DNA from 2 places in the Streptomyces sp. NPDC031445 genome. Region 1 is predicted to be linked to the other one. Evidence: predicted binding sites of a transcription regulator. Region 1 holds the regulator's gene; the other holds the start of a gene.

Evidence for each region. Region 1 encodes HrcA, which represses chaperone genes, less so after heat shock. Its sites were predicted from a motif close to TTNGCACTCNGNNNNNCNGAGTGCNAA; they were not measured.
Region 2: a site for HrcA is predicted at 1,071-1,097, ahead of groL (chaperonin GroEL). Genes of this name have one in related genera too.

The regions. Positions count from the first base shown of each region.
Region 1 covers NZ_JBVIJO010000002.1:378,901-393,312, reverse strand. Annotated here, with positions in the region: gene ACZ5DC_RS08070 (DUF3097 domain-containing protein) at 1-748, opposite strand, end outside; gene ACZ5DC_RS08065 (MBL fold metallo-hydrolase) at 817-1,539, opposite strand; gene hrcA (heat-inducible transcriptional repressor HrcA) at 1,701-2,717, shown strand; gene dnaJ (molecular chaperone DnaJ) at 2,718-3,854, shown strand; gene ACZ5DC_RS08050 (nitronate monooxygenase) at 3,955-5,028, shown strand; gene ACZ5DC_RS08045 (16S rRNA (uracil(1498)-N(3))-methyltransferase) at 5,025-5,777, shown strand; gene ACZ5DC_RS08040 (VOC family protein) at 5,792-6,184, shown strand; gene ACZ5DC_RS08035 (hypothetical protein) at 6,485-6,994, shown strand; gene ACZ5DC_RS08030 (S41 family peptidase) at 7,042-10,275, shown strand; gene ACZ5DC_RS08025 (histidine triad nucleotide-binding protein) at 10,318-10,671, shown strand; gene ACZ5DC_RS08020 (ribonuclease Z) at 10,678-11,583, shown strand; gene ACZ5DC_RS08015 (adenosine deaminase) at 11,604-12,608, shown strand; gene ACZ5DC_RS08010 (MFS transporter) at 12,581-13,906, opposite strand; gene ACZ5DC_RS08005 (glucarate dehydratase family protein) at 14,198-14,412, shown strand, end outside.
Region 2 covers NZ_JBVIJO010000005.1:337,396-351,807, reverse strand. Annotated here, with positions in the region: gene ACZ5DC_RS16705 (ubiquitin-like small modifier protein 1) at 33-308, shown strand; gene ACZ5DC_RS16700 (cold-shock protein) at 758-961, shown strand; gene groL (chaperonin GroEL) at 1,261-2,883, shown strand; gene ACZ5DC_RS16690 (NADH:flavin oxidoreductase) at 3,119-4,246, shown strand; gene ACZ5DC_RS16685 (hypothetical protein) at 4,274-4,846, opposite strand; gene murQ (N-acetylmuramic acid 6-phosphate etherase) at 4,895-5,818, opposite strand; gene ACZ5DC_RS16675 (MurR/RpiR family transcriptional regulator) at 5,927-6,832, opposite strand; gene ACZ5DC_RS16670 (hypothetical protein) at 6,888-7,271, shown strand; gene ACZ5DC_RS16665 (DUF4031 domain-containing protein) at 7,279-7,554, shown strand; gene ACZ5DC_RS16660 (GNAT family N-acetyltransferase) at 7,536-8,627, opposite strand; gene ACZ5DC_RS16655 (HD domain-containing protein) at 8,663-9,307, opposite strand; gene ACZ5DC_RS16650 (maleylpyruvate isomerase family mycothiol-dependent enzyme) at 9,352-10,020, shown strand; gene ACZ5DC_RS16645 (copper homeostasis protein CutC) at 10,092-10,790, shown strand; gene ACZ5DC_RS16640 (HelD family protein) at 11,301-13,361, opposite strand; gene ACZ5DC_RS16635 (hypothetical protein) at 13,640-13,822, shown strand; gene ACZ5DC_RS16630 (glycosyltransferase 87 family protein) at 13,841-14,412, shown strand, end outside.

The DNA of each region.
Region 1 (14,412 bases):
GGTCCTTGTAGGACCCCACCCGCTTCAGGATCGCCTGCCACACCGCCCCGGTGTTCTCCGCCGGCCAGCCCAGCGCCCGGCACACGCCCGTCTTCCAGTCCTGCCCCTTCGGCACCGCCGGCCACGCCCCGATGCCCAGCGACGCCGGCTTCACCGCCTGCCAGATGTCGATGAACGGGTGGCCGACCACCAGCGCGTGCTCGCTGGTCACCGACTGCGCGATGCGCCACTCCTTCGTGCCGGGCAGCAGGTGGTCCACCAGGACGCCCAGGCGCGCGTCCGGGCCGGGAGCGAAGGACTCCACGATCGACGGGAGGTCGTCGACGCCCTCCAGGTACTCCACGACCACGCCCTCGATCCGCAGGTCGTCGCCCCACACCTTCTCGACGAGCTCGGCGTCGTGCCGGCCCTCCACGTAGATGCGTCCGGCGCGGGCCACGCGCGCGCGTGCCTGGGGGACGGCGACCGAGCCGGACGCCGTCCGGGCGGGGCGTACCGGCGCCGGGGAGGCGGGGCGGACCAGCGTCACCACGCGGCCCTCCAGCAGGAAGCCGCGCGGCTCCAGCGGGAACACGCGGTGCTTGCCGAAGCGGTCCTCCAGGGTCACCGTGCCCGCCTCGCAGCGGATCACCGCGCCGCAGAACCCGGTGCCGGGCTCCTCCACCACCAGACCCGGCTCGGCCGGGACCTCCGGCACGGGCTTGGGCTTCTTCCAGGGTGGGGTCAGGTCGGAGGTGTACTGGCGCATTCGGATGACGATAGGAGAAGCCGTGCGGTGAGGCGTACGACACGCCGGGGCCGGCCGCGAAGAGCCGCTCAGATCACGCCGAACCGCGTTGCCAGGGCGTCGCGTTGACGGCGGACGAACCCCGCGTCCACCACCGCTCCGTGACCGGGCACGTACAGTGCGTCCTCGCCGCCGAGCGCCAGCAGCCGGTCGAGCGCGTCCGGCCAGCGGGACGGGACCGCGTCGGGGCCCGCCTGCGGTTCGCCGGACTCCTCCACCAGGTCGCCGCAGAACACCACCTCCGGATCGCCCGGGACCAGGACGGCCAGGTCGTGCGCCGTGTGGCCGGGGCCCACGTTGGCCAGCAGTGCCTGGCGGCCGCCGCCGAGGTCCAGCGTCCACTCGCCGGAGACCGCGTGGCGGGGCGGGACCAGCGCGTCCACCGCCTCGTCGGCGTCGGCCACCGGCAGCCCGTTGCGGATCGCGTCCAGCCGCAGGTCCGCGCGCTCGTACGCGAACACCGCGTCCAGTCCCACCGCCCCGTACACCTCCGCCCCGGCGAGGGCGGCGGCGCCGAAGACGTGGTCGAAGTGGGGATGGGTGAGCGCGAGATGGGTCACACGGCCGCCCGCCAGCGCCTCGGCCCGCCCGCGCAGCCGGACCCCCTCCGCGAGGCTGGAACCGGCGTCCACGAGCAGGGCCGTACCCTCCCCGAGGACCAGCCCCGCCGTGCAGTCCCAGCCCGGCAGCCGGCACCGGCCCACCCCCGCGGCCAGCCGCTGCCACCCCAGCTCTTCCCAAGTCACGGTCATACCCGCGACGCTAGCGGTACGAGCCGGTACGGCGGCCCGACCTTGCCCAGGGTGTACCCGGCAGCCGTACACTGGCCGGGGAACGCTGGCACTCGCATGGGTGGAGTGCCAGGCGGACGACCCGAGCGGACGAGGGGACGACGTGCTGGAGGTGCGCGCGAATGCTGAGTGAACGCAGGCTTCAGGTACTGCGCGCCATCGTCCAGGACTACGTGGGCACCGAGGAGCCGGTCGGTTCCAAGGCGCTCACCGAGCGGCACAACCTCGGCGTGTCCCCGGCGACCGTCCGCAACGACATGGCGGCCCTGGAGGACGAGGGGTACATCGCCCAGCCGCACACCAGCGCGGGACGGATCCCCACCGACAAGGGCTACCGGCTGTTCGTGGACAAGCTCGCGGGCGTCAAGCCGATGAGCGGGCCCGAGCGGCGGGCGATCCAGAACTTCCTGGAGGGCGCCGTCGACCTCGACGACGTCGTGGCGCGGACCGTGCGGCTGCTCGCGCAGCTCACCCGGCAGGTCGCCGTCGTGCAGTACCCGTCCCTGACCCGGTCCACCGTCCGGCACGTGGAGCTGCTGTCGTTGGCCCCCGCGCGCGTGATGCTCGTGCTGATCACGGACACCGGCCGGGTCGAGCAGCGGATGGTCGACTGCCCGGCGCCGTTCGGCGAGGGCTCGCTGGCGGACCTGCGGGCGCGGCTCAACAGCCGGGTCGCCGGTCGCCGGTTCACGGACGTGCCGAAACTGGTCGAGGACCTCCCGGACGCCTTCGAGCCGGAGGACCGCGGTACGGTCTCCACGGTGCTCTCCACTCTTCTGGAGACACTCGTGGAAGAGAACGAGGAGCGGTTGATGATCGGCGGCACCGCCAATCTGACCCGCTTCGGCCATGACTTCCCCCTCACGATCCGGCCCGTCCTGGAGGCCCTGGAGGAGCAGGTCGTGCTCCTCAAGCTCCTCGGCGAGGCGAAGGATCCGGGCGTGACCGTGCGCATCGGGCACGAGAACGCCCATGAGGGACTCAACTCCACCTCCGTCGTGTCGGTCGGCTACGGTTCGGGCGGCGAGGCGGTTGCCAAGCTCGGCGTGGTCGGACCGACCCGCATGGACTACCCGGGAACGATGGGAGCGGTACGCGCAGTGGCACGGTACGTCGGACAGATCCTGGCGGAGTCGTAAGTGGCCACGGACTATTACGCCGTTCTCGGCGTGCGCCGCGACGCGTCGCAGGATGAGATCAAGAAGGCGTTCCGCAGGCTCGCGCGCGAGCTGCACCCGGACGTCAACCCGGACCCGAAGACCCAGGAGCGGTTCAAGGAGATCAACGCCGCTTACGAGGTGCTGTCGGACCCGCAGAAGAAGCAGGTCTACGACCTCGGCGGCGACCCGCTCTCCCAGTCGGGCGGCGCGGGCGCGGGCGGCTTCGGGGCCGGCGGCTTCGGCAACTTCTCCGACATCATGGACGCGTTCTTCGGTACGGCGTCGCAGCGCGGGCCGCGCTCGCGCACCCGGCGCGGCCAGGACGCGATGATCCGGATCGAGGTCGAGCTGGACGAGGCGGCCTTCGGGACCACCAAGGACATCCAGGTCGACACGGCCGTCGTCTGCAACACCTGCAACGGCGAGGGCGCGGCGCCCGGCACGTCCGCCCAGACGTGTGACATGTGCCGCGGCCGGGGCGAGGTCTCCCAGGTCACCCGGTCCTTCCTGGGCCAGGTCATGACCTCGCGGCCGTGCCCGCAGTGCCAGGGCTTCGGCACGGTCGTCCCGACGCCGTGCCCGGAGTGCGCCGGCGACGGCCGGGTGCGCTCGCGGCGGACGCTGACCGTGAAGATCCCGGCCGGCGTCGACAACGGCACGCGCATCCAGCTCGCCGGCGAGGGCGAGGTCGGCCCCGGCGGCGGCCCGGCCGGCGACCTGTACGTCGAGATCCACGAGCTGCCGCACCCGAGGTTCCAGCGGCGCGGCGACGACCTGCACTGCACGGTCACGATCCCGATGACGGCGGCGGCCCTCGGCACGAAGGTGCCGCTGGAGACGCTGGACGGCCTGGAGGAGGTCGACATCCGGCCCGGCACCCAGTCCGGCCAGTCGATCCCGCTGCACAGCCGGGGCGTCACGCATCTGCGCGGCGGCGGCCGGGGCGACCTGGTCGTGCACGTCGAGGTGACGACGCCGACCAAGCTGGACCCGGAGCAGGAGCGGCTGTTGCGCGAGCTGGCCAAGCTGCGCGGCGAGGAACGGCCCCAGGGCCAGTTCCAGCCGGGTCAGCAGGGGCTGTTCTCGCGGCTGAAGGATGCGTTCAACGGGCGCTGAGCGGTGACGGACGGGGTGCCCCGGCACCCCGTATGCCGTGGGCATGTGCCGGTGGATGCCCGGATTCGGACTTGTCCGAAGGACGTGACAACATGCGCTCATGTCCTCCGCGCTGACCGATCTCTTCCCCCACCCGATCGTGCAGGCCCCCATGGCGGGCGGTGTCTCCGTCCCGCAGCTCGCCGCCGCCGTCTCCGAGGCCGGCGGCCTCGGGTTCCTCGCCGCCGGGTACAAGACAGCCGACGGCATGTACCAGGACATCAAGCAGCTGCGCGGGCTCACGAGCCGCCCCTTCGGCGTGAACCTCTTCATGCCGCAGCCCGAGCACGCGGAGTCCGGGGCCGTCGACCTCTACGCGCACCAGCTGGCCGGCGAGGCCGCCTGGTACGAGACCGAGCTGGGCGACCCGGACAGCGGCCGGGACGACGGCTACGACGCCAAGCTCGCCGTCCTGCTCGACGACCCGGTGCCGGTGGTCTCCTTCCACTTCGGGGTGCCGCCGCGCGAGGTGTTCGACAAGCTCCACCGCGCCGGCACCTTCACCCTGGTCACCGCCACCACCGCCGAGGAGGCCCGCGCGGTCGAGCGGGCCGGGGCCGACGCGGTGATCGCTCAGGGCGTGGAGGCCGGCGGACACCAGGGCACCCACCGCGACCTCCCCGAGAACGACGGCGCCGGCGTCGGCCTGCTGTCGCTGCTCGCGCAGGTCCGCGAGGCCGTGCGCATCCCGGTCGTCGCCGCCGGCGGCGTCATGCGCGGCGGCCAGATCGCCGCCGTCCTCGCCGCGGGCGCGAGCGCGGCCCAGCTGGGCACCGCGTTCGTCGCCGCCCACGAGTCCGGCGCGCACCCCCTGCACAAGCGGGCGCTGACCGACCCGCTGTTCCCGCGCACCGAGCTGACCCGCGCCTTCACCGGCCGCCCGGCCCGCGCGCTGGTCAACCGCTTCCTGCGCGAGCACGGCCGGTACGCCCCCGCCGCCTACCCCGAGGTCCACCACCTCACCGCGCCGCTGCGCAAGGCCGCCGCCAAGGCCGAGGACGCGCAGGGCATGGCGATGTGGGCCGGGCAGGGCCACCGGATGGCCCGGGAACTGCCCGCGGGCCGGCTGGTGGAGGTGCTGGCGGCCGAACTCGCCGAGGCCCGGACAGCGTTGTCGGCCGGGGGCCCCCGATGACCGCGCCGGTGTTCGTCGTCGACACCCTGGAGGGCGTGGGCCCCGGCTCGGTCGTCGACGTCCAGGGCCCCGAGGGACGGCACGCGGTCTCCGTACGGCGGTTGCAGCCGGGCGAGAACGTGGTGCTCACCGACGGCAGGGGCCGGGGCGCGGCCGGGGTCGTCGTCGGCGTGTCGGGGAAGGACCACCTGGTGGTCGAGCCGTTCGAGTTCCCGGTGGAGCCCGAGCCCCGCCCCCGTATCACCGTCGTCCAGGCGCTGCCCAAGGGCGACCGGGGCGAGCTGGCCGTGGAGACGATGACGGAGACCGGCGTCGACGCGATCGTGCCCTGGCAGGCCGCGCGGTGCATCACCCAGTGGAAGGGCGAGCGGGGGCTGAAGGCGCTCGCCAAGTGGCGTGCCACCGCGCGGGAGGCCGGCAAGCAGTCCCGCCGGCTGCGCTTTCCCGAGGTCGCGGACCTGGCGTCCACCAAGCAGGTCGCCGCGCTGCTCGCCGCGGCGGACTTCGCCGCCGTGCTCCACTCCGACTTCGACCACGTCAGCGAGCCGCTGGCCACCGCCGAACTCCCCACCGAGGGGGAGATCGTCCTGGTCGTGGGTCCCGAAGGCGGTGTGTCACGGGACGAGTTGGCGCTCTTCGAGGAGGCGGGCGCGAGGGCCTGCGTCCTCGGCCCCAGCGTCCTGCGCACCTCCACCGCCGGCACCGCCGCCGTGGCCCTGCTGCTGGGCCGCACCGGCCGCTGGTCCTGACCCCTGGAGACACCGTGGAACTCGTCCAGGTCCGGCTCCTGGTGACCGACTTCGCCGCCTGCTACCGCTTCTACGCCGACGTCCTCGGCCTCGAGCCGCAGTCCGGCGCGGCGCAGGGGCCGTACGAGAAGTTCGGCCCGCACGCCGGCTCGGCCGGGATCGCGCTCCAGGACCGCGCGATGATGGCCGGGGTGCTGGCCGGGCTGGGCGACACCGCCACCGGCCACCGGTCCCTGGTCGTCCTGCGCGTCGACGACCTCAACACCTACTGCGCGCGGATCACCGCCCGGGGCGCGACCCTGCTGCACGGACCGGCCCCCATGACCGACCGGATGCGCGTGGCCCACATCGAGGACCCGGAGGGCAACCTCGTCGAACTCCAGGAGTGGCTGCTGCTGCGCGGCTGACGTCCGCCGCCGTGGGGGCCCGGGCGCCTTCGACGGCGTCCACGGCCTCGACGACCGGGCGGAACAGCTCCCAGCCGTCCAGCACGCGGCCCGCGTACCGGTAGCCGCTCCCGGCAGGCGTCGCGGTCCGCGTGCGGGTGCCGGACGGCCCACCAGGAGACGGTGCCGTCCGCCACCACGAGCCGTCTGAGCCTGTGATGACCGCGCACGCGGCCGGCGCAGACGGCCGGCCCCCCCCGAACGGGTGAGTGGCCGTATCCGGGCTTCCCCGCGGTGGGGGCCGATGGGACGCTGCCCTGTATGGGGGCTTCGAGGCGGAGACGGCGGGCGGTGGCCGTGGCGGGGCTCGTCGCGGTGGGCGGCGGGGCTGCCGTGGCCTGTCAGCCCGGTGGGGGGCTCGGCTCCGCGAGCGTCGCCTACACCACCGACCGGACCGCGACCGCCGCGCTGGAGCACCGGCACGTGAACGTCGCCTGGCTCACGTGCACCGGCGGTCACCGCGGTGACGACGGCGCGCGCCGCGGCTCGCCCGCGTCGCCGAGCGAGACCACCGTCGTCTCCGTCGACTGCCGGGGCGAGACGGACGACGGGCGGAGGATCGTCGTCGCCGGCGTGGTGACCAGGGCCGTCGACGGAGCCTGCGTGCGCGGCGACCTGACCGCCAAGGTCGACGGCAGACAGCTGTTCCGCGTCGACGGGCTCGGCAACTGCTCCGCCCCGGCCGGGCCGACGTACCGGCCGCCCACCGGGGGACGGCCGACCGTGACCGTCACCGTCACCCGCACCGTCCGGCCCGTGCCGGGCAAGTGATCCGAAACCGCGAGCGGAGGCACCCGGTCGCTGCGTAGAGTGACGGCGTGACTCAGGGTGCTTCGACGGGAACCACGGCAGACTCCGCCTATCTCCGATTCCCCCATCCGCACGGGGACTTGGTGACCTTCGTCGCCGAGGACGACGTCTGGCTCGCGCCGGTCGACGGCGGCCGGGCCTGGCGGGTCAGCGCCGACAACGTGCCGGTGACCCGGCCCCGGATATCACCGGACGGCCGGCACCTGGCCTGGACCTCCACCCGGGACGGCGCCCCCGAGGTGCACGTCGCCCCGGTCGACGGGGGTCCCGCCGAGCGGCTGACGTACTGGGGCAACAGCCGTACCGAGGTACGCGGCTGGACCCCGGACGGCCGGGTGCTCGCGCTCGGCGCGCAGGGCCGGCACAGCCTCCGGCAGACCTGGGCGCACGCCGTCCCGCTGGACGGCGGACCCGCCGAGGCCCTGCCGTACGGCCCGGTCGGCGACGTGGCCCTCGGCCCGGCCACCGTGCTGCTGTCCGCGCCGATGGGCCGTGAGGCAGCGCACTGGAAGCGCTACCGGGGCGGCACGGCGGGCAAGTTGTGGATCGACCGTGCCGCCGGAGGCGGGGAGGGTGCCGGCGAGTTCGTCCGGCTGCACGAGGACATCGACGGCAACATCGAGTGCCCGGTGTGGGCCGGGGACCGCATCGCCTTCCTCTCCGACCACGAGGGCGTCGGCGCGCTCTACTCCTCCCTCGCCGACGGCTCCGACCTGCGCCGGCACACCCCGCTCGACAGCTTCTACGCCCGGCACGCGGCCGGTGACGGCACCCGTGTCGTCTACAGCTCGGCCGGCGAACTCTGGCTGCTGGACGACCTGGAGGACGCCGAACCGCGCCGGCTGGACGTGCGGCTCGGCGGACCCCGCGTCGACCTGCGGCCGTACCCCGTCAACGCCTCCCGCTGGTTCGGCGAGGCGGCCCCCGACCACACCGCGCGCGGCAGCGCCGTCTGCGTGCGCGGCGGCATCCACTGGGTCACCCACCGCAACGGCCCCGCCCGCGCCCTGGCCGCCACCCCCGGCGTGCGCGCCCGGACGCCGCGCGTCTTCCGCGCCGACGGCGAGGAGTGGGTGGTGTGGGTGACGGACGCCGAGGGCGACGACGCCCTGGAGTTCGCGCCCGCGACCGGCACCGTGCCCGGAGCCCCGCCGCGCCGGCTCGCCGCCGGACAGCTCGGCCGGGTCCTGGAGCTGGCCATGGCCCCCGACGGCAGCCGGGCCGCCGTGGCCGCGCACGACGGCAGACTGCTGATGGTCGAACGGGAGACCGGTGAGGTCCGCGAGGTCGACCGCAGCGCCGACGGCGAGGTGTCCGGCCTCGCCTTCTCACCCGACTCCGCCTGGCTCGCCTGGTCCCACCCCGGCCCCCGCCCGCTGTCCCAGCTGCGCGTCGCGCACACCACCGACCTGTCGGTGACCGAGGCGACCCCGCTGCGCTTCCAGGACTACGCGCCCGCCTTCACCCTGGACGGCAAGCACCTCGCGTTCCTCTCCAACCGCGCCTTCGACCCGGTCTACGACGAGCACGTCTTCGACCTCGCGTTCGTGGTCGGGGCCCGCCCGCACCTGATCACGCTGGCCGCCACCACCCCCTCGCCGTTCGGCCCGCAGCGCCACGGCCGCCCCTTCGAGACCTCCGACAAGGACGAGACCCCCGACGGCGAGGGCACACCGGCCACCCGCATCGACCTGGACGGCCTGGCCGACCGGATCGTCCCCTTCCCGGTCGAGGCCGGCCGCTACTCCACGCTCCGGGCCGCCAAGGACGGCGTCCTGTGGCTGCGCCACCCCGTGCAGGGTGTCCTCGGCGCCACCCGCGCCCACCCCGAGGACCCCGACCCGCACACCGAGCTGGAGCGCTACGACCTCGCCCAGCGCCGTCTGGAGCACCTCGCCTCCGACGCCGACCACTTCGAGGTCAGCGGCGACGGCAAACGCGTCCTGCTGTGGGCCGACGGCCGGCTCCGGGTCGTGCCGAGCGACCGCCGTACCGGCACCGACGACGACGGCGACACGAGCGTCACCGTCGACCTGGCCCGGGTCCGGCAGACCGTCGACCCGGCCGCCGAGTGGCGGCAGATGTACGACGAGACCGGCCGCCTCATGCGCGACCACTTCTGGCGCCCCGACCTCGGCGGCGCCGACTGGGACGGAGTCCTCGCCCGCTACCGCCCGCTCCTGGCCCGCCTCGCCACCCACAGCGACCTGGTCGACGTGCTCTGGGAGGTGCACGGCGAACTGGGCACCTCGCACGCCTACGTCATCCCGCGCGGCGGTTCCGGCCGCCGCGCCCGGCAGGGTCTGCTGGGCGCCGACATCTCCCGCCACGAGGACGGCAGCTGGCGCATCGACCGCATCCTGCCCTCGGAGACCTCCGACCCGGAGGCCCGCTCCCCGCTCGCCGCGCCCGGCGCCGCGGTCCGTCCCGGAGACGCGATCATCGCGGTCGCCGGCCACCAGGTCGACCCGGTCACGGGCCCCGGCCCGCTGCTCGTCGGCACGGCCGGCCAGCCGGTGGAACTGACCGTCTCCCCGGCCGGCGGCGGCGAACCCCGGCACACGGTCGTCGTCCCCGTCGCCGACGAGGAGGCCCTGCGCTACCACGCCTGGGTCGCCGATCGCCGCGCCCACGTCCACACGGCCTCCGCGGGCCGCCTCGGCTACCTCCACGTCCCGGACATGCAGGCCCCCGGCTGGGCGCAGATCCACCGCGATCTGCGCGTCGAGGTCGCCCGCGAGGGCCTCGTGGTCGACGTCCGGGAGAACCGGGGCGGCCACACCTCCCAGCTCGTGGTCGAGAAACTGGCCCGCCGGATCATCGGCTGGGACCTCCCGCGCGGCATGCGCCCCACCAGCTATCCGCTGGACGCCCCGCGCGGCCCGGTCGTCGCCGTCGCCAACGAGTTCTCCGGCTCCGACGGCGACATCGTCAACGCGGCGATCAGGGCCCTGGGCATCGGCCCGGTCGTCGGCACCCGCACCTGGGGCGGCGTCATCGGCATCGACAGCCGCTACCACCTGCTCGACGGCACCCTGGTCACCCAGCCGAAGTACGCGATGTGGCTGGAGGGCGTGGGCTGGGACGTGGAGAACCACGGGGTGGACCCCGACGTGGAGGTCGTCCAGCGCCCGCAGGACTGGGTGGCCGGCCGGGACGCCCAGCTGGACGAGGCGATCCGGCTGGCGCTGGAGGCGCTGGCGGGCAGTCCCGCGAAAACACCGCCTGACATGCCCGTCTGACCGACTACGATGCCCACGGTATTGATCACAGGAGGCACACCCATGGCCGGAGAGCCGCAGAACGACTGCCTGTTCTGCAAGATCGTCGCGGGCGAGATCCCGGCGACGATCGTCCGCGAGACGGAGACGACCGTCGCCTTCCGGGACATAAATCCCCAGGCCCCGACGCACGTCCTGGTGATCCCCAAGGCCCACTACGAGAACGCCGCCGAGCTCGCCGCGGGCGCCCCGCGGATCGCGGCCGACGTGCTCGCCGAGACCAAGGCCGTCGCCGACGAGGAGAAGCTCGACAGCTACCGCCTCGTCTTCAACACCGGCAGCGGCGCCGGCCAGACCGTCTGGCACGCCCACGCCCACGTCCTCGGCGGCCGCGGCCTGCAGTGGCCGCCCGGATAGGCAGCCGTGTCCGTCCGTGAACTGGTGGTCCTCGGCACCGCCAGCCAGGTCCCGACCCGGCACCGCAACCACAACGGCTACCTGCTGCGGTGGGACGGCGAGGGCCTCCTGTTCGACCCCGGCGAGGGCACGCAGCGGCAGATGCTGCGCGCCGGGGTCGCCGCCCACGACCTGAACCGGATCTGCGTCACGCACTTCCACGGTGACCACTGCCTCGGCCTCGCCGGGGTCATCCAGCGGATCAACCTCGACCAGGTGCCGCACGAGGTCACCGCGCACTACCCGCGCTCGGGGCAGCGCTTCTTCGACCGGCTGCGCTACGCGACCGCCTACCGCGAGACCGTCGGCATCACCGAGGCCCCGGTCGCCGCCGACGGCATTCTCGCGGTGACCCGGTCGTACACCCTGGAGGCCCGCCGGCTCTCGCACCCGGTCGAGTCCTACGGCTACCGGCTGATCGAACCCGACGGCCGCCGGATGCTGCCCGACCGGCTCGCCGCGCACGGCGTCAGGGGACCGGACGTGGGCCGCCTCCAGCGCGAGGGCCGGCTCGGGGACGTGACGCTCGAGGACGTCAGCGAGGTGCGGCGCGGGCAGCGGTTCGCGTTCGTCATGGACACCCGGCTCTGCGACGGCGTGCACGCGCTCGCGGAGGGCTGCGACCTGCTCGTCATCGAGTCCACCTTCCTCGACGAGGACGTCGAACTCGCCGTCGAGCACGGGCACCTGACGGCCGGACAGGCCGCCGCCGTGGCCCGGGACGCCGGGGTGCGCCACCTCGTGCTCACCCACTTCAGCCAGCGCTACACCGACCCCGGGGAGTTCGAGCGGCAGGCGCGGGCGGCCGGGTTCGCGGGAGAGCTGACCGTGGCCTACGACCTGCTGCGGGTGCCGGTTCCGAAACGCCGGTAAAACCCCCGTACGATGCTTCGATGCCCCTCCCGAAAGCAGAACTGCACCTCCACATCGAAGGCACCCTGGAGCCGGAGCTTGCCTTCGAGCTCGCCGCCCGCAACGGCGTGAGCCTCCCGTACGCGGACACCGAGGCCCTCCGCGAGGCCTACCGGTTCGCGGACCTCCAGTCCTTCCTGGACCTGTACTACGAGCTGATGGCCGTCCTGCGCACCGAACAGGACTTCGCCGACCTGGCGAACGCCTACCTCGCGCGGGCCGCGGCGCAGGGCGTGCGGCACGCGGAGATCTTCTTCGACCCGCAGGCCCACCTGGCCCGGGGCGTGGCCATGGGCACGGTCGTGGAGGGGCTGTGGCGGGCGCTGGGCGGCAGCGAGACCGCCCACGGCGTCTCCACCAGGCTGATCATGTGCTTCCTGCGGGACGAGCCCGGAGAGTCGGCGCTGGCCACCCTGGAGGCCGCGAAGCCCTACCTGGACCGGATCACCGGGGTCGGCCTGGACTCCGCCGAGGTCGGGCACCCGCCGGCGAAGTTCCGGGAGGTCTACGAGGCCGCCGCCGCGCTCGGGCTGCGCCGGGTCGCGCACGCCGGCGAGGAGGGGCCGCCGGAGTACATCACCGAGGCGCTGGACGTGCTCGGCGTGGAGCGCGTCGACCACGGCCTGCGCTGCGTGGAGGACCCGGCGCTGGTCGAACGGCTGGTGCGGGAGCGGATCCCGCTCACCCTGTGCCCGCTGTCCAACGTCCGGCTGCGGACCGTCGACACCCTCGCCGGCCACCCCCTGCCCGCCATGCTCGACGCCGGTCTGCTGTGCACGGTCAACTCCGACGACCCCGCGTACTTCGGCGGGTACGCCGGCGACAACTTCGCGGCCGTGCACGAGGCCCTGGGGCTGTCGCGGGACCGGCTGCGCGACCTGGCCCGCAACTCCTTCCTCGCCTCCTTCCTGGAGGACGACGAGGAGCGCAGGGCCCGTTACCTCGCCGAGGTGGACGCCTACGAGTTCGGTGACGCCGTCTCGTAGGCACGCCGGGCGGGTACGGCGGGCGTCCGCACCGGGACCTCGACGACCGGGATGTCCCCGACCGGGACGGCGGCGAGCGGGACTTCGGTGACGGGGACTCCGGTGACCGGCACGTCCACGGGCGGCACTCCCATGACCGGTACCTCCGTGACCGGTACGTCCACGGCCGGCAGCGGGCGCCTGCCCGTCCGCAGTGCCACCGCGGTCATCGGCACGGCGATCAGCAGCAGCCCGGCGCCGAGCACCCGCCCCATCGCCGGGAAGCCCGCACCGGCCGCCAGCGCACTGCCCGCCAGCGGCCCCGCCGCCGTCCCCAGCGAGGACGCCGAGCCGACCAGGACCGTCCAGCGGCCGCGCGGGTCCAGGGACGCGGCCAGGGCGATCACGTAGGACAGCACGACCGGGTAGAGCAGGTTCCAGGCGATCTCGCCCGCCGCGAAGGCCGGCAGGTCCGTGGCCGCCGCGCCGAGGGCGACGCACCCCGCGATGACGGCGGTCCCGGCGCCGATGGGCAGGGCGCGGCCCAGCCGCGGGCCGAGCGCGCCCGCGCCCACCACGCCGAGGAGTCCGGCGCCGAGCGCGACCGCGAAGACCACGCCGACGGTGACCTCGGTGAGGTGCGCCTGTTCGAGGCCGATCCGGCCGCTGACGCCCCACAGGGCGTTCTGGGCGAGGGACCAGCAGGGCATCGCGACGGCCAGCAGCAGTCCGGAGCGCCGGTGGGGGAGCCGGTCGCAGCCGGCGGCCGGGCGGACCGGGGCGCTCCGGCCGGACAGGCGGCCGGTGAGCGGCCAGACGGCGAGCGCGGTCAGCGCGAGGGCGGCGAGCGGGAGGCCGTGGCCGGGGCCCAGGTGAGGGATCGTCAGGTACAGGGCGCCCGCGAGGGCGGAGACGCCGAGCAGGCCGAGGGTGGTGACCCGGTGCGGGTCACGCTGACCGGCGATGCCGCTCACGGCCACCGCCGTCACCGTGCCGGACCCGAGGCCCCCGACGACCGCGCCCGCGACGACGGCCGGTACGGCGCCGGTGAGGGCGGCGCCGCCGTAGCCGAGGGCGGCGAGCGCGAGGCCGGCGCGGGCGAGGACACGCGGGCCGGCCCGGTCGACCCGGGATGCCAGCAGGAAGCCGGCGGTCGCCGAACCCAGCAGCAGGGCGCTGCCGACGGCCCCCGCCTGGGTCGCGCTGAGCGGGAGTCCGCTGTCGAGTCTGCCGACGGTCGTGGGCAGCAGGTAGGAGGCGAGGTACCCGGCCGCGAACAGGGCGACGAGGGGCCAGGGCAGGGTGCGGGGGGCGGACACGGGCGTTCCCAGGGCAGGCGAGCGGCACGGCTCGGAAAGAAAAAGGGGGGAGGGCTGCGGCCGTCGACGGACAGGAACGCGCGAGCAAGTTGTATCAAGCACGTGGTTTCCGAAGAAGGGTGGCGCGTGTGATCTGGATCACGATGGCGTTTGCGGGTGGTGCGCGCGGGTAGGAGGCCTTAGCCTCCGTTCTCATATGTGGATGCCATTCATAAGGGGAGATGGTTGGAGGGAAGCTCGCCGGCCCGAAGGCCCTCCTCGCCGCCGGACCCGACCGCGTAGGAGCCCCCTGTGACCCGTGACCTGACCATCGCCGAGGTGCGGCTGACGCCGATCCTGGTCGCCGACCCGCCGTTGCTCAACACCCAGGGCGTGCACCAGCCGTACACCCCCCGGCTGATCGTGGAGGTCGTCACCGCCGACGGGACCACCGGGCTCGGCGAGACCTACGGCGACACCAAGTACCTGGAGCTGGCCCGGCCGCTGGCCGACCGGCTCACCGGGCG
Region 2 (14,412 bases), on a different contig from region 1:
GTACCCGTGAACCCGACCGGAGGTCCGACCGCATGAGCGTGACCGTTCGCATCCCTACCATCCTGCGCACCTACACCGGCGGGCAGGCCGAGGTCGCCGCCGACGGCGCGACGCTCGGCGAGGTCATCGCCGACCTGGAGAAGAACCACACGGGCATCGCCGCGCGCGTCCTGGACGACCAGGGCAAGCTGCGCCGGTTCGTCAACGTGTACGTCAACGACGACGACGTCCGTTTCGAGCAGGGCCTGGACACGGCGACCCCCGAGGGGGCCGGCGTCTCGATCATCCCGGCGGTCGCCGGCGGCTGAGCCGCGGATCCGCCCGATTATTACCTTCGGTAACCGCGGTTACCGGCTGTTCGCCCGATTGCCCCCTCCGTGAGAGAAACGGAGGGGGCAATTCTGTGTGATTGAGCGCGGTAGAGTTGGGGAACGCGGTCGCGGCCTCCGGGTCGCGGGCCCCGCGTTCCATGCCGCCCGCCCGACAAGAAGTAGCCAAAGTGTGTGGGTTGTCTGCGGCTTTTGTGGCCTTTATGGGGCCCGACTTGCCCTGAATTCAGATGAATTCTCGCTACATTCCGGACCGCTCGCGTCCAGAATTCTCGTCCGATTGACCTGTTGCAGACGGCAGTTGGACAGATACATTCAGCCGCGGTCGACGCGTTCCGGCGCACGCCCCCGACCAATTGGGGGGTGAGGTCTGACCCGGGTCCGCGAAGTGTGGATCTGTGCAAGGGCCAGTAATAGGGGAGTTAGGCATGGCTCAGGGCACCGTCAAGTGGTTCAACGCGGAGAAGGGGTACGGCTTCATCGCGGTCGACGGTGGTGCGGACGTCTTCGTCCACTACAGCGCGATTCAGATGGACGGCTACCGCACCCTGGAAGAGGGCCAGCGGGTCGAGTTCGAGATCTCGCAGGGCCAGAAGGGTCCGCAGGCCGACATGGTTCGCGTCACCGCCTGAACGTCTCTTGTCCGAAGGGCCCGCACCTCGCAGAGGGTGCGGGCCCTTCGCCGTGCCCCGGTTCCGCTGTTCGCGTGCGGCTGACGGGGGCCTCCCACCCGCCCAGGCGCTTGCACTCGACCATGCCGAGTGCTAATCATTGGCGTTAGCACTCTGAAGGTGAGAGTGACAGCGAAGGACCGGGTCGGTGAGGCCCGCGGGCCGGGTGGGGCAAGGAACCACGAGGCGCGCGAGCCGTCCGTCGCGGGCGCGGGCGCGGTCCGAAGGAATCACCCCCAGTCCTGGAGGGACCACTTCACATGGCCAAGATCATCGCGTTCGACGAGGAGGCGCGGCGCGGCCTCGAGCGCGGCATGAACCAGCTCGCGGACGCCGTGAAGGTGACGCTCGGCCCCAAGGGCCGCAACGTCGTCCTCGAGAAGAAGTGGGGCGCCCCCACGATCACCAACGATGGTGTCTCCATCGCCAAGGAGATCGAGCTCGAGGACCCGTACGAGAAGATCGGCGCCGAGCTGGTCAAGGAAGTCGCCAAGAAGACGGACGACGTCGCCGGCGACGGTACGACCACCGCGACCGTGCTCGCCCAGGCCCTGGTCAAGGAGGGCCTGCGCAACGTCGCCGCCGGTGCCAACCCGATGGCTCTGAAGCGCGGTATCGAGAAGGCCGTCGAGGCCGTCTCCGCCGCCCTGCTGGAGCAGGCGAAGGACGTCGAGACCAAGGAGCAGATCGCCTCCACCGCGTCCATCTCCGCCGCCGACACCCAGATCGGCGAGCTGATCGCCGAGGCCATGGACAAGGTCGGCAAGGAAGGCGTCATCACCGTCGAGGAGTCCAACACCTTCGGTCTGGAGCTTGAGCTCACCGAGGGCATGCGCTTCGACAAGGGCTACATCTCGGCCTACTTCGCGACCGACATGGAGCGCATGGAGGCGGTGCTGGAGGACCCGTACATCCTCATCGCCAACTCCAAGATCTCCTCGGTCAAGGACCTGCTCCCGCTGCTGGAGAAGGTCATGCAGTCGGGCAAGCCGCTGCTGATCATCGCCGAGGACGTCGAGGGCGAGGCCCTGTCGACCCTGGTCGTCAACAAGATCCGCGGCACCTTCAAGTCCGTCGCCGTCAAGGCCCCGGGCTTCGGTGACCGCCGCAAGGCCATGCTCGGCGACATCGCCATCCTCACGGGCGGCGAGGTCATCTCCGAGGAGGTCGGCCTCAAGCTGGAGAACGCGACCCTGGACCTCCTGGGCCGCGCCCGCAAGGTCGTCATCACCAAGGACGAGACCACCATCGTCGACGGTGCCGGCTCCTCCGAGCAGGTCAACGGCCGTGTGAACCAGATCCGCGCCGAGATCGAGAACAGCGACTCGGACTACGACCGCGAGAAGCTCCAGGAGCGCCTGGCGAAGCTCGCCGGCGGTGTCGCGGTCATCAAGGCCGGTGCCGCCACCGAGGTGGAGCTCAAGGAGCGCAAGCACCGCATCGAGGACGCCGTCCGCAACGCGAAGGCGGCCGTCGAGGAGGGCATCGTCGCCGGTGGTGGCGTGGCCCTGCTCCAGGCCTCCCAGGTCTTCGAGAAGCTGGAGCTGGAGGGTGACGAGGCGACCGGCGCCAACGCCGTGCGCATCGCCCTGGAGGCCCCGCTGAAGCAGATCGCCGTCAACGCCGGCCTCGAGGGCGGCGTCGTGGTGGAGAAGGTGCGCAACCTGACCCCGGGTCACGGCCTGAACGCCGCGACCGGCGAGTACGTCGACCTGGTCGCCGAGGGCATCATCGACCCGGCGAAGGTGACCCGTTCCGCGCTGCAGAACGCCGCCTCCATCGCCGCGCTGTTCCTCACCACCGAGGCCGTCATCGCCGACAAGCCGGAGAAGGCCGCGGCCCCGGCCGGCGGCGGCATGCCGGGCGGTGACATGGACTTCTGATCGACCTGACGGCCGATCGCTCGTCCTGCGGACCGAGGGCGGCACTCCCAGCCACCGGCTGGGAGTGCCGCCCTCGGCGTTTCCCGGGACCGGCGGAGAGTGTCCGGTATCACGTGAGCGAAACGGAGACCGGTCCGGTACACGGGCCGGCGGACGGTGTTTACTTAAGACGCTGCAACAATGCGTGCGCACATACCAACCGGTTCACCCCGTCGACTCACGAGGAGCCCCCCACGTGACCGTGACCACGCCCGCCGCCTCTCGCGCGGCCCGCGTCCTGTCCCGCCCCGTCAGGCTGAACGGCCTCACCGTCCCGAACCGCATCGTGATGGCGCCCATGACCCGCATGTTCTCGCCGGGCGGCGTCCCGGGCGAGGACGTCCGCTCGTACTACGCCCGCCGGGCCGCCGCCGGTGTCGGCCTCATCGTCACCGAGGGCACGTACGTCGGCCACGAGTCGGCCGGCAACAGCGCGCGCGTCCCGCGCTTCCACGGCGAGGAGCAGCTGGCGGGCTGGGCGAAGGTCGCCGAGGACGTGCACGCGGCCGGCGGCACGATCGTCCCGCAGCTGTGGCACATCGGCATGGTCCGCAAGCAGGGCGACGCCCCCTTCCCGGACGCGCCCGCCGTCGGCCCCTCCGGCCTGGAGGCCGCCGGCGCCGAGCCCACCGGCAAGGCGATGACGCAGTCGGACGTGGACGACGTCGTCGCCGCGTTCGCCGAGGCCGCTGCCGCCGCCGAGCGCATCGGCTTCGACGGCGTGGAGCTCCACGGCGCCCACGGCTACCTCCTCGACCAGTTCCTGTGGGCGGGCACCAACCGCCGCACCGACGCCTACGGCGGCGACCCGGTGGCCCGCACCCGGTTCTCCGCCGAGATCATCGCCGCCGTGCGGGCGGCGGTGTCGCCGGACTTCCCGGTCCTCTTCCGCTACTCGCAGTGGAAGCAGCAGGACTACACCGCCCGGCTCGCCGAGACCCCCGAGGAGCTGGAGGCCATCCTCACCCCGCTCGCGGAGGCCGGCGTCGACGCCTTCCACGCCTCCACCCGCCGCTACTGGCTGCCCGAGTTCGACGGCTCCGACCTGAACCTGGCCGGCTGGACGAAGAAGCTCACCGGCAAGCCCGTCGTCTCCGTCGGCTCGGTCGGCCTCGACGGCGACTTCATCAACGCCTTCCAGGGCGAGGGCTCCCCGGTCAAGGGCATCGACAACCTCCTGGACCGCCTGGAGGCGGACGAGTTCGACCTGGTGGCCGTCGGCCGCGCGCTGCTCCAGGACCCCGAGTGGGCGGCCAAGGTGCTCTCCGACCGCTTCGACGAGCTGAAGCCGTACGACGCGGCGGCCCTGAAGACCCTGAGCTGACCGGGGTCCCCCGGGGGGCGCCGGGGGCTAGAGGTTGCCCATCGGCTCGATGTCGACCCGCACCGGCGTCCCCCACACCCGCAGCACCTCGTAGTCGGTGAACTCGTGCACGAGCCGGTACGCCAGGGCGGGCCGGGAGCCGCGCCGCTGGGCGGCGAGGTACGCCTCCGCCTCGTGCCGGTCCCGCCTCGGCGTCCCGCACAGCTGCCACTCCTGGCCGTTCCACAGCTCCGGCAGCCACCGCTGCTGCGCCTGCGGCCGGTCACCGCGCACGCCGTACCGGGAGGGGGCGGTGGGCACCGGCTCGCCCGGCCGGGGCCTGCCGCCCTGGAACTCCGACCGCCGGGCGGCCCGGCGCCGGGTCTCGCACAGCAGGCACAGGTCGGGCGCGCTCTCGTCCACCGGTCCCTGCGGGTGCTCCGGGCAGCGGGTGGCGGGCGCGGCGGTGGTCACGGTGTCGTCCAGCAGGTCCAGGGCCCGCCGCAGGTCGTCCTTGATCTCGTGCAGCCGGGCGTCGGGCGTGTCGGCGGTCAGGGCGTCCCCGTGCTCCCCGAGCAGCCGGAGAGCCCGTCCGAGGGCGGTGAGCTGGGCGTGATTCATGTCGGTGGGTGCCTCCTTGCCTCCATGGTGCCCTGACCGCGCGGTCCGTCAGCGTGCCGCGTGGCCCAGCGCCGTGCGCAGATGGCCGCCGGACTCCGCCAGCAGGCGGGCCGCCGTCGGGCCGTCCACGCCGGCGAGGAGGGCCAGGATCGCGTGCTTCACCTCGCCGCCGGTCTGAGTGAGGGCCTTCTCGATGTCGGCGTCGCTCGCTCCGGTGGCCAGGGAGACGATCCGGTGGGAGCGGGCCCGGAGCTTGTCGTTGGAGGCGCGCACGTCGACCATCAGGTTCCCGTACGTCTTGCCGAGCCGGATCATCGTGATCGTCGAGAGCATGTTCAGCACCAGCTTCTGGGCCGTGCCCGCCTTCAGCCGGGTGGAACCGGTGATCAGCTCCGGCCCCACGACGACCTCGATGGGGTGCTCGGCCGCGGCGGCCAGCGCGCTGCCCGCGTTGCAGGCCAGGCCGATGGTCAGCGCACCGTGCGCGCGGGCGTGCTCGACGGCGCCGACGGCGTACGGGGTGCGGCCGGAGGCGGAGACGCCGACCACGGTGTCGTCCGGGGTGAGCTTCAGCGCGTCCAGGTCCCGGCGGGCCAGCTCCGCGGAGTCCTCCGCGCCCTCGACCGAGGTGACCATGGCCGCGGGACCGCCCGCGATCAGGCCGACGACCCGCTCGGGGTCGGTGTTGAAGGTGGGCGGGCACTCGGAGGCGTCCAGCACGCCCAGCCGGCCGGCGGTCCCGGCACCGGCGTAGACGAGCCGCCCGCCGCGGCCCATGCGCTCGGCGACCGCGTCGACGCCGGCGGCGATCCGGGGTAGCTGCGTCGCCACGGCGGCGGGCACGCCCGCGTCCTCGCCGTTCATCAGCCGCGCGATGTCGAGGGTGGGCAACCGGTCGATCTCGGCGAGTTCCGGACGGAAGGCCTCGGTGGTCAGCGAGGCCAGCTGGTCGCGCAGGTCGAGGGAGGCCATGTCGTGGGAGGTCGTGTCGTGGGAGGTCGTGTCGCGAGAGGTCATAGGGGGCGGCTCTCTCCGGTGACGTGTGAGGGGGGTGAACCTGGTGCGGTTCCTTCCTACCCCCTAGCGCGAACCGCTCCGGTGCCGGTGCGCCAACGCCTCGTAGGAGGCGGCCAGCGCGGGCGCCGCCGTCTCGTACGTCCGCTGCGCCACCCCCACGAACAGACAGTCCACGACCAACAGCTGGCTCGTCCGGGAGGACATCGCGGCGGGCCGCAGCTCCGTCTCCCGTGACGTCGACGTCGTCAGCACGAGGTCGGCGTACTGCGTGACCGGCGAGTCCGGCCGCCCGGTGATGGCCACCGTCGTCGCCCCCCGCTCGAAGGCCACCCGGAGCGGTTCGATGACGTCCCCGGTGGACCCGGAGTGCGTGATCGCGAGGGCCACGTCACCCGAACGGAGCTGCACCGCGTTGGTCACCGCGAGGTGCGGGTCGCTGTGCGCGTGGGCTATGAGCCCTATCCGCAGCAGCTTCTGGGTGAGGTCCTGGGCGACCAGCCCGGACGCCCCTATGCCGTACACGTCGGTGCGCCGGGCGCCGGCCAGCGCCGTGACGGCCGCGCCGAGCTGGACGGTGTCGAGTCCGGCGGCGGTGTCGGCGAGGGTCTGCTGCTCCTCGTAGGCGAGTTTGGTGACGACGTCGGCGATGGGGTCGTCCACCGCGATGTCCGTCGTGATCGCGGGCGCGCGCCCGGACTGCTGCTGGGCGGCGAGGCCGGCGAGGGCGAGGCGCAGGTCGCGGTAGCCCGGATAGCCGAGCAGCCGGGCGGTGCGGACGACCGTCGCCTCGCTGGTGCCGGTGAGTTCGGCGAGGCCCGTGACCGTGAGGGCGGCGCAGCCGGCCGGGTCACCGGCGACGGCCTCGGCGACGCGCTGCATGGACCGGGTCATGGACGGGGCGAGCGTGCGCACCTTGGCGGCGAGCGATCCGCCCGGACTGCCGAAAATTTCCTTCACGTCCTGGGTCACTCCTGAAAGATATTTTCGGTTCGGTGTCCTGGTCAAGAGTGCGCACAATGGGGGCATGGACCCCATCAGCCCCCTGGAGCAGTCACTGCACGCGGCCCGCGCCCTCGTGCTCGCGGATCTCGTCGCGGGAGACGTCGCGGAGGCCGACGTCGTCTCCCTGGTGGAGGACTCCATCGCCCAGCGGCGCTGGTGGGTCGAGCAGTGGCCGGACGGCGCCGCCTTCGTGGCCGGGCTGGTCGCCCAGGACGTGCAGGACGCGCTGCTGGAGCGGTACGGCCGCTGGCCGCTGTGCCCGGCCTGCGGCTCGGGCGACCCGCACGCGCTGGACGTGGAGCCGGAACTGGGCCCCGATCCGCACTGGGTGTGCCACAAGGCCGGCGTGAAGGTCGCGCCGGTGGGCTCGCTGGGGCCGGCCCTGCGCGGGACGACGTCCTCCTGAGGCGCCGGTGACCCTCTACATCGACCCGCCGACCTGGCCCGGCCACGGGCGCATGTGGTCGCACCTGGTCAGCGATGTGTCGTACGACGAACTCCACCTGTTCGCCGAGGGCCTGGGCATGCCCCGCCGGGCCTTCGACAGCGACCACTACGACGTCCCGTCCCACCGCTACGCGGACGCGGTGGCGGCGGGCGCGGTGCAGGTCAGCAGTCGCGAGGTGGTCCGCCTGCTGCACTCGGCCGGTCTGCGCAGGCGCAAGGGGCGTCACGCCCGGCGGACGTAGAGCCGCAGCCCGGCCTCGGTGTCGTCCTCGTCGTGGGCCGTACGCTCCTCCTCCACGGTCGCGCGGGTGAAGCCCGCCCGGGTGACCACCCGTTGGGACGGCAGGTTGGCCGGTTCGATCGTGGCGATGACCGAGTCGACGTCGTCCCGGGCCAGCGCCCACTCGGTCAGCGCGCGCAGCGCCTCGGTCGCGTAGCCGTGGCCGCGGGCGCTGCCGACCAGGTCGTAGCCGATCTCCACCCGGCGCTCGTCGTCCGGCGCGCCGTGGAAGCCCATGCCGCCCACCGCCCGGCCGTCCTCGGCCCGCACCAGGGCGAAGACGCCGAACTCCGGGCGGTGCACGCCGGCTTCGTACGCCTTCGTCAGATAGGAGCAGGCCTCCCGGGTGCCCTCGTACGGGCCGTCGTCCAGCCAGTCGAAGCCGCCGTCGCCGCCGAGGGCCAGATCGCGGGCGGCGGCCGGGCGGATGCCGGTGAGGGTGACGCGTCCGGCCGGCAGGACGAGGTTGTTGTACCAGGTCCAGTCGGTGACCGGGGCGCGGCCGGGCAGCTCGCCGCGGCCGGTCGCCCACAGCAGCGTCGGCCAGGGCGCGGGGCCGGGCTGGACGTGCGGGAAGAGCCGGGTCAGAACGGATTCGGCGAGTCCGGCGGGCGGTTCGTAGGGCAGGCCGAGGCCCCGGGCGATGTCGTGGGTGTGCAGCAGGGCCTCGGCGACGCCCATCGCGGCGTAGCCCTCGCCGTCGGCGCTGCCGAAGCGGGCGGGGTGGAAGGCGCGGACGCCGGGCGGGGTGGTGCGGACGGCGGCGGCCAGCAGGGCGCCGGTGGCCTCGATCACCTGGAGCAGGCCGGCGTTGTCGGTGCCCTCGGGGAGGGTGATGCGCAGCGGGAGGCGGTCCTGGGCGCGGGCGGCGAGGCGGCTGGCGTACACGGCGAAGTCCTCGGCGATGTGGAAGGCCGTGGTGCGGCAGCTCCAGTCCAGACCGGCCGCGGCGACCGCGTCCCAGTCCCGGTCGAGCGCCGTGCGCAGGACCGCCGCGCAGCTCGCGACGGCCTCCTCCACCTGATCCCCGCTCATCGTCCGCATGCGCGCACAGTACGGCGGTGGTGTCCTCAGGTCGACAGCATTTCCAGCTCGGACGTGAGGTTGTAGCGGGCGGTGGCCTCCCAGTGCTCCCGCCCGTACGGGGTGCGGTACAGCCGGGGCAGGGCGAGGAGCTGACGCAGGACCGCCGAGCGGCCGGCGCGGAAGGCGTCGCCCGGTACGAAGTGGTACTCCTCGCGGACCTCGGCGGTGTAGACGGCGTACGCCGACGGGGGCGCGGCCAGGATCGCGAGGTCGGCGTCGCACAGCACCTGCCCGTCGCGGTCGTCGTCGGCCGGGTCGTGGCTGACGGTGAGCCGGACCAGCCGGGCCACCTCGGCCGTCCTCGCCTCCGGCACGCCGGCCTCCGGGAGGGCGCGCTCGGCCAGCCGCGCGGACCGCTCCTCGTTCTCGGAGCGTTCGGGGAGGTAGACGGCGTCGTGGAACCAGGCGGCGAGGCGGACCGCGTCCGGGTCGGCCGCGTACTCCTCCAGCATGTCGACGTGGTCGAGCACGGCGGTGAGGTGGGCCACCGTGTGGTAGCGGCGCTGCGGCTCCTGCCAGCGGGCGAGCAGGTTGTCGGCGTAGGGGGCGGGGTCGGGGCCGCCGCCGGGGGAGCGGGCTGCTTCCAGGGCGCGGGCGAAACGGAGGCGCAGGGCGTCAAGGTCGGCCATGTCCCCATTCTGTCGGCTGCCGGCCAGGCCCTAGCGTGCTTCCCATGACTGAGACGCAGGAAGTACGCGATCCCGAGCTCCCCGGGCGGTTGCTGGCCACCGAGCGCGACGCCCTCGTACCGCTGCTGCGGTCGCGGCCCGACGCCGACTTCGCGCTGCCGTCGGCCGGGTGTCCCGGCTGGTCGGTGCGGGACGTGCTGGCGCACTGTTCCGCCGTGCTGACGCGGGTGGTGGAGAACCGGCTCGAGGCGGGCGTGTTCTCGCCGGAGTCGAACGAGCGGGACATCGCCGAGCGGGCGGGCTGGACGAACGCGCGGGTCGTGGACGAGCTGGAGCGCGGGATGACGCAGGCCGGACCGGTGATCGCCGGGTCGGACGGTTCGCTGGACGCGATCGCGCTCGGTGAGTGGGTGCACGCCGGGGACGTGCGGGAGGTGCTGGGGGCGCCGGGGGCGTACGCCGGGGCCGGGCTGCCCCACGCGCTGACGCTGCTGGCGCGGCTCACCCGGCAGAAGGAGCACGTGCCGCTCCACGCCGACCTGGACGACCTCGACGAACCGCTGCGGCTCGGCGCGCCGGCCGCCGGCGGTCCGCCCGCCCGGTACATCGGCGACGCGGCCACGCTCGTACGGCTGTACGCGGGACGGCCGCTGAACGGGGCGTCCTACGAGCTGGTGGGGGCCCGGGAGGAGGAGCTGAACATCTTCGGGTGAAGGGCGTCCCCCGGCAGGCGTAGTCTTGGACCGGATTGGACTAGACCTGTAGCGCCGACGAATGGGGTGCCATGAGCAAGCGTGCAGTCCTGGAGGTGATCGCCCTCGACGTCGAGGACGCGGTCGCCGCCCAGGCCGGAGGCGCGGACCGACTGGAGCTGGTCACCGAGATGGCGGCCGACGGGCTCACCCCCGCGCCCGCCACCGTCGCCGCGATCCGCGCCGCCGTCGACATCGACCTGCGCGTGATGCTCCGCCTCGCGGACGGCTTCGCGGCCGGCGACCTGGACCGGCTGATCGGCGTCGCCGACGCGCTGCGGCAGGCCGGCGCCGACCAGTTCGTGCTCGGGTTCCTCGGCACGGACGGCGGCGTGGACCTGGGCGCGGTGGAGCGGGTCGTCGACGCACTCGGCGGCTGCCGCTGGACCTTCCACCGGGCGATCGACCGGGCCGCCGACCGGGACGCCCTGCGCAAGCAGCTCGCCGACCTGCCGGGTCTGGACACCTACCTCACCGCCGGCTCCGCCGCGGGCGTGGACGACGGCCTGCCCACGCTGCTCGCCGAAGCGGCACACGACGGCGAGCCCGGGTACGAGCAGCAGATCATGGTCGGCGGCGGACTGCGCCTCGACCATGTCGCGCGGCTGCGCGCGGGCGGGATCACCGCGTTCCACATCGGCGGCGCGGCCCGCCCCGACGGCTGGCAGGGCCCGGTCTCGGCAACCGCGGTCGCCCAGTGGCGCACGACGCTGGACGGCGAGCCCGCCTAGCCGCACGCGGCGCGGTCCCGCGGTTGCGGTTGCGGTCGCCGGGTGGCGCGCGGCGCGGAAGGCGACGCGAGCCCCGGCTTCGGTAGCTGCGGTCCGCCCAGTGGCGTCCGGCGTTCGACGGCGGGGCTGTCCGGTCGCGCGCGGGGTGCGCTCGGGGCGGTCGCTCGCCCAGTGGCGGATGCCCTGGGGCGGTGACACGGCTGTCGGCGCGCGACCCGGTTCCGGCGACGCCGGTCGCCCGGTGGCGCACGGCGCTGGACGGATGCGCGCGGCCCGGTTTCGGCGGCTGCCGGTCCGCCCAGTGGCGTCCGGCGTTCGACGGCGGGGCTGTCCGGTCGCGCGCGGGGTGCGCTCGGGGCGGTCGCTCGCCCAGTGGTGTTCACGCGCGGCGCGGTCTCGCCGGCCGCGGTCGCCGGGTGGCGTACGGCGCTGGACGGCGGCGCCGTCTCGCGCGCGGGGCCCGGTTTCGCCGGACGGGGGATCGGGGGCGGGCGCCCTCGTCCCCGGTGCCTACTCGGTGAGCTGCGGCGGCAGAGGGGCCGTGTGCGTCACGATCAGGCCCGACACCGCGCGGGTCAGCGCCACGTACAGGCGCCGCAGGCCCGTGCGTTCGTCCGGCTCGCCGTCCACCACGGCCTGCGGCTCGTCGAGGACCACGTAGTCGTACTCCAGGCCCTTGGCGAGCGAGGCGGGGACCAGGGTCAGCCGGGTCTCGCGGGTGGTCTCCTCACCGGGGGCCAGGTACGGGATGCCGGCCGCCGTCAGGGCCTCGGCGAGCGCCGGGACGCGGGCGTCGGCGGCGATCAGGCCGGTCGAGCCCTCGTTGCGCAGCAGCTCGGTGCACGCGGCGACGACGTCGCCCGCCCCCGTGGCCGTACGCACCTCGAAGAACCCGGGGTTCTCCCGGACGGAGGCGACCGGGGTGAGGCCGGGCGCGATGTGCGGCAGCAGCCGGGAGGCGTACGCGATGACGTCCGTCGGCACGCGGAAACCGGCCGTCAGCTCCTCGACGGCACCCTCCGGCTTGCCGAGGTGGGCCAGTGCCTCCGCCCAGCTCCGGGTCGCCCACGGGGTCGTCCCCTGCGCGAGGTCGCCCAGCACGGTTGCGCTGCCGGTGGTGCAGCGGCGACCGACCGCCCGGTACTGCATGGGCGAGAGGTCCTGCGCCTCGTCCAGGACGACATGGCCGAGCGAGTGCGTGCGCTGGATCAGATCGGCCGCCTCGTCGATCAGCACGGCGTCCGCCGGCGACCACGTGGCCGCCTTCACGCTGCGCACCGCCTTGGCCCACAGGATCGTCTTCTGCTCGTCCTCGTCCAGGATCCCGTCCGCGTGCTCGGCGAGGAACTCCGCGTCGGTCAGCAGCCGCAGCACCAGCTTGGCCGGGTCGACGGCCGGCCAGACCGCCTTCACGGCCGCCTTCACCGCGCTGTTGCGGGCGACCGCGTCCTGCACCCGGTCGTCCGGGGCCTCCCCGGCCCGCTCCATCTGCACCAGCACCGCGTGCGCGATACGCTGCGGCAGGGCCTCGCGGGCCGCGCCGTAGCGGATGTCCCGGTCCAGCAACTCCCGGACGATCTCCTCCAGTTCGTACGCCGGTACCCGCCAGCGCCGCGAGCCGCGCACGACCACCACCGGCTCGCCGGGCATGGTCACGTGGGAGTACAGCGCGCGCCGGAGGACCTCGGCCATCCGGGCGTCGCCCTTGACGATCGCGGCGGCGGCGTCGTCCGTGCCGCGCACCTCCGCCTGCGCGACCAGGTTGTCCACGGTCGCCTGCCGCACGCTCAACTCGCCGAGCGCCGGCAGGACCTGCTCGATGTAGTGCAGGAAGGACCGGTTCGGCCCGATGACCAGCGTGCCGGTGCGGGCCAGCCGCTCCCGGTGGGCGTAGAGCAGGTACGCGACCCGGTGCAGGCCGACGGCGGTCTTCCCGGTGCCCGGGCCCCCCTGCACGCACACCGTGCCGCCGAGCCCGCTGCGGACGATCTCGTCCTGCTCGGGCTGGATGGTGGCGACGATGTCCCGCATCGGGCCGACGCGGGGCCGCTCGATCTCCTGCTGGAGCAGCTTGCTGGTGGCGGCGCCCGACGACTCCGCGGGGTCGGAGAGGTGCTCGTCCTCGTAGGCGGTCAGGTCGCCGCCGGTGTACCCGAAGCGGCGGCGCAGCCCGACGTCCAGGGGGTCCTTCCTGGACGCCCGGTAGAACGGCTGGGAGACCGGTGCGCGCCAGTCGATGACCATGGGATCGCCGTCGGCGTCGTGGACGTGCCGCCGCCCGATGTAGAAGCGCTCGCCGCCGGCGCCCTCGGCCCGCTCGGCGCCCGGGGCGTGCAGGTAGTCGAGCCGGCCGAAGAACAGCGGGGTGTCGCTGAGGTCGGCCAGCGCCTTGATGCGGTCGTCGATCTGGCGGGAGAGCACCGCGGCGTTGACCCAGTTGGCGGTGACGTCGCTGATGTCGAGCGCCTCCACGTCCTCGCGCATGGCGCGCAGCGCGGTACGGGACGCGGCGAGGTGGGCGCGCTCCCGGGCGAGGGGGTCGTCGAGCGGGTCGTGGGCGGGCGTGGACAAGGGGGTGCCTCCGGTTGGCCTGCTGCGGGCTACGACGATGCCGCCCGGTTTCCGGCCGGGCGACGGCACTCCGTGGGGGAGGCGGGCAAGAGCGGAGATTTTAGGTGAGAGGGCCGGGTGGCGGCCACTGCATTTCCGCCCCCCGCCGGCCGGGCCCCCTAGGGGACGGGTGGTCCCAGGGCCAGGGACGGCGTCCACCCGGAGATCTACGCGGGGCCGTCCAGGTCTGCACCCGCAGACCGATGCGGCCGAGGGGTCCGGAGTTCCACCATGGAGACATGAGCGCAGCAAGCATCACACCGGCACCCGTCCGCCCCCCGTCCGGCGCCACGGCCGTCGACGGCCCCCACCACCACCCGCTGGGCAACGCCCTGCGCGCCGTGAAGGTGTTCCTGGAGGCTGCCTTCAGCGTCGTCATCCTCGGCGAGTACGGCGAGGAAGCGGGCATACACCACAAGTGACGGCATAGGGTCGCGTCCGTGCGGAAACGGACGTTGACGCCCTCCTGCCCTGCCCTGCTCCTCCTCGCCCTCTCCCTCGCCGCCTTCGTCACCCTGTGCGTCCTGCGCGGCGCGCCCATGGCCGACCTCCTCGTCTACCGGGCCGAGGGCGCGGCGGTGGTCCACGGCACCGACCTGTACGGCTTCACGGTCACCGAGTGGCGCCTCCCGGCGACCTATCCGCCCTTCGCGGCGCTCCTGTTCGTCCCCGCGGTCTGGCTTCCGCTCCCGGTCCTGAAGGCCCTCTTCCTCGCGGGCAACGCGCTGCTGCTCGCCGCCCTGGTCGCCCTCTCCGCCCGCCTGGCCTCCCGGCCCCTGCCCCCGGCCCCGCTCTGCGCGGCCACGGCCCTCGCCCTGTGGCTGGAACCGGTCTTCCAGACGCTCCTGTTCGGGCAGATCAACCTGGCCCTCGCCTGCCTCGTCCTGTGGGACCTGACCCGCCCGCCCGGCGCCCGCGCCAAGGGCGTGGCCCTCGGCATGGCGGCCGGGCTCAAGCTCACCCCGGCCGTGTTCATGGCGTACCTGCTCGTGCGCGGCCGGGTGCGGGAGGC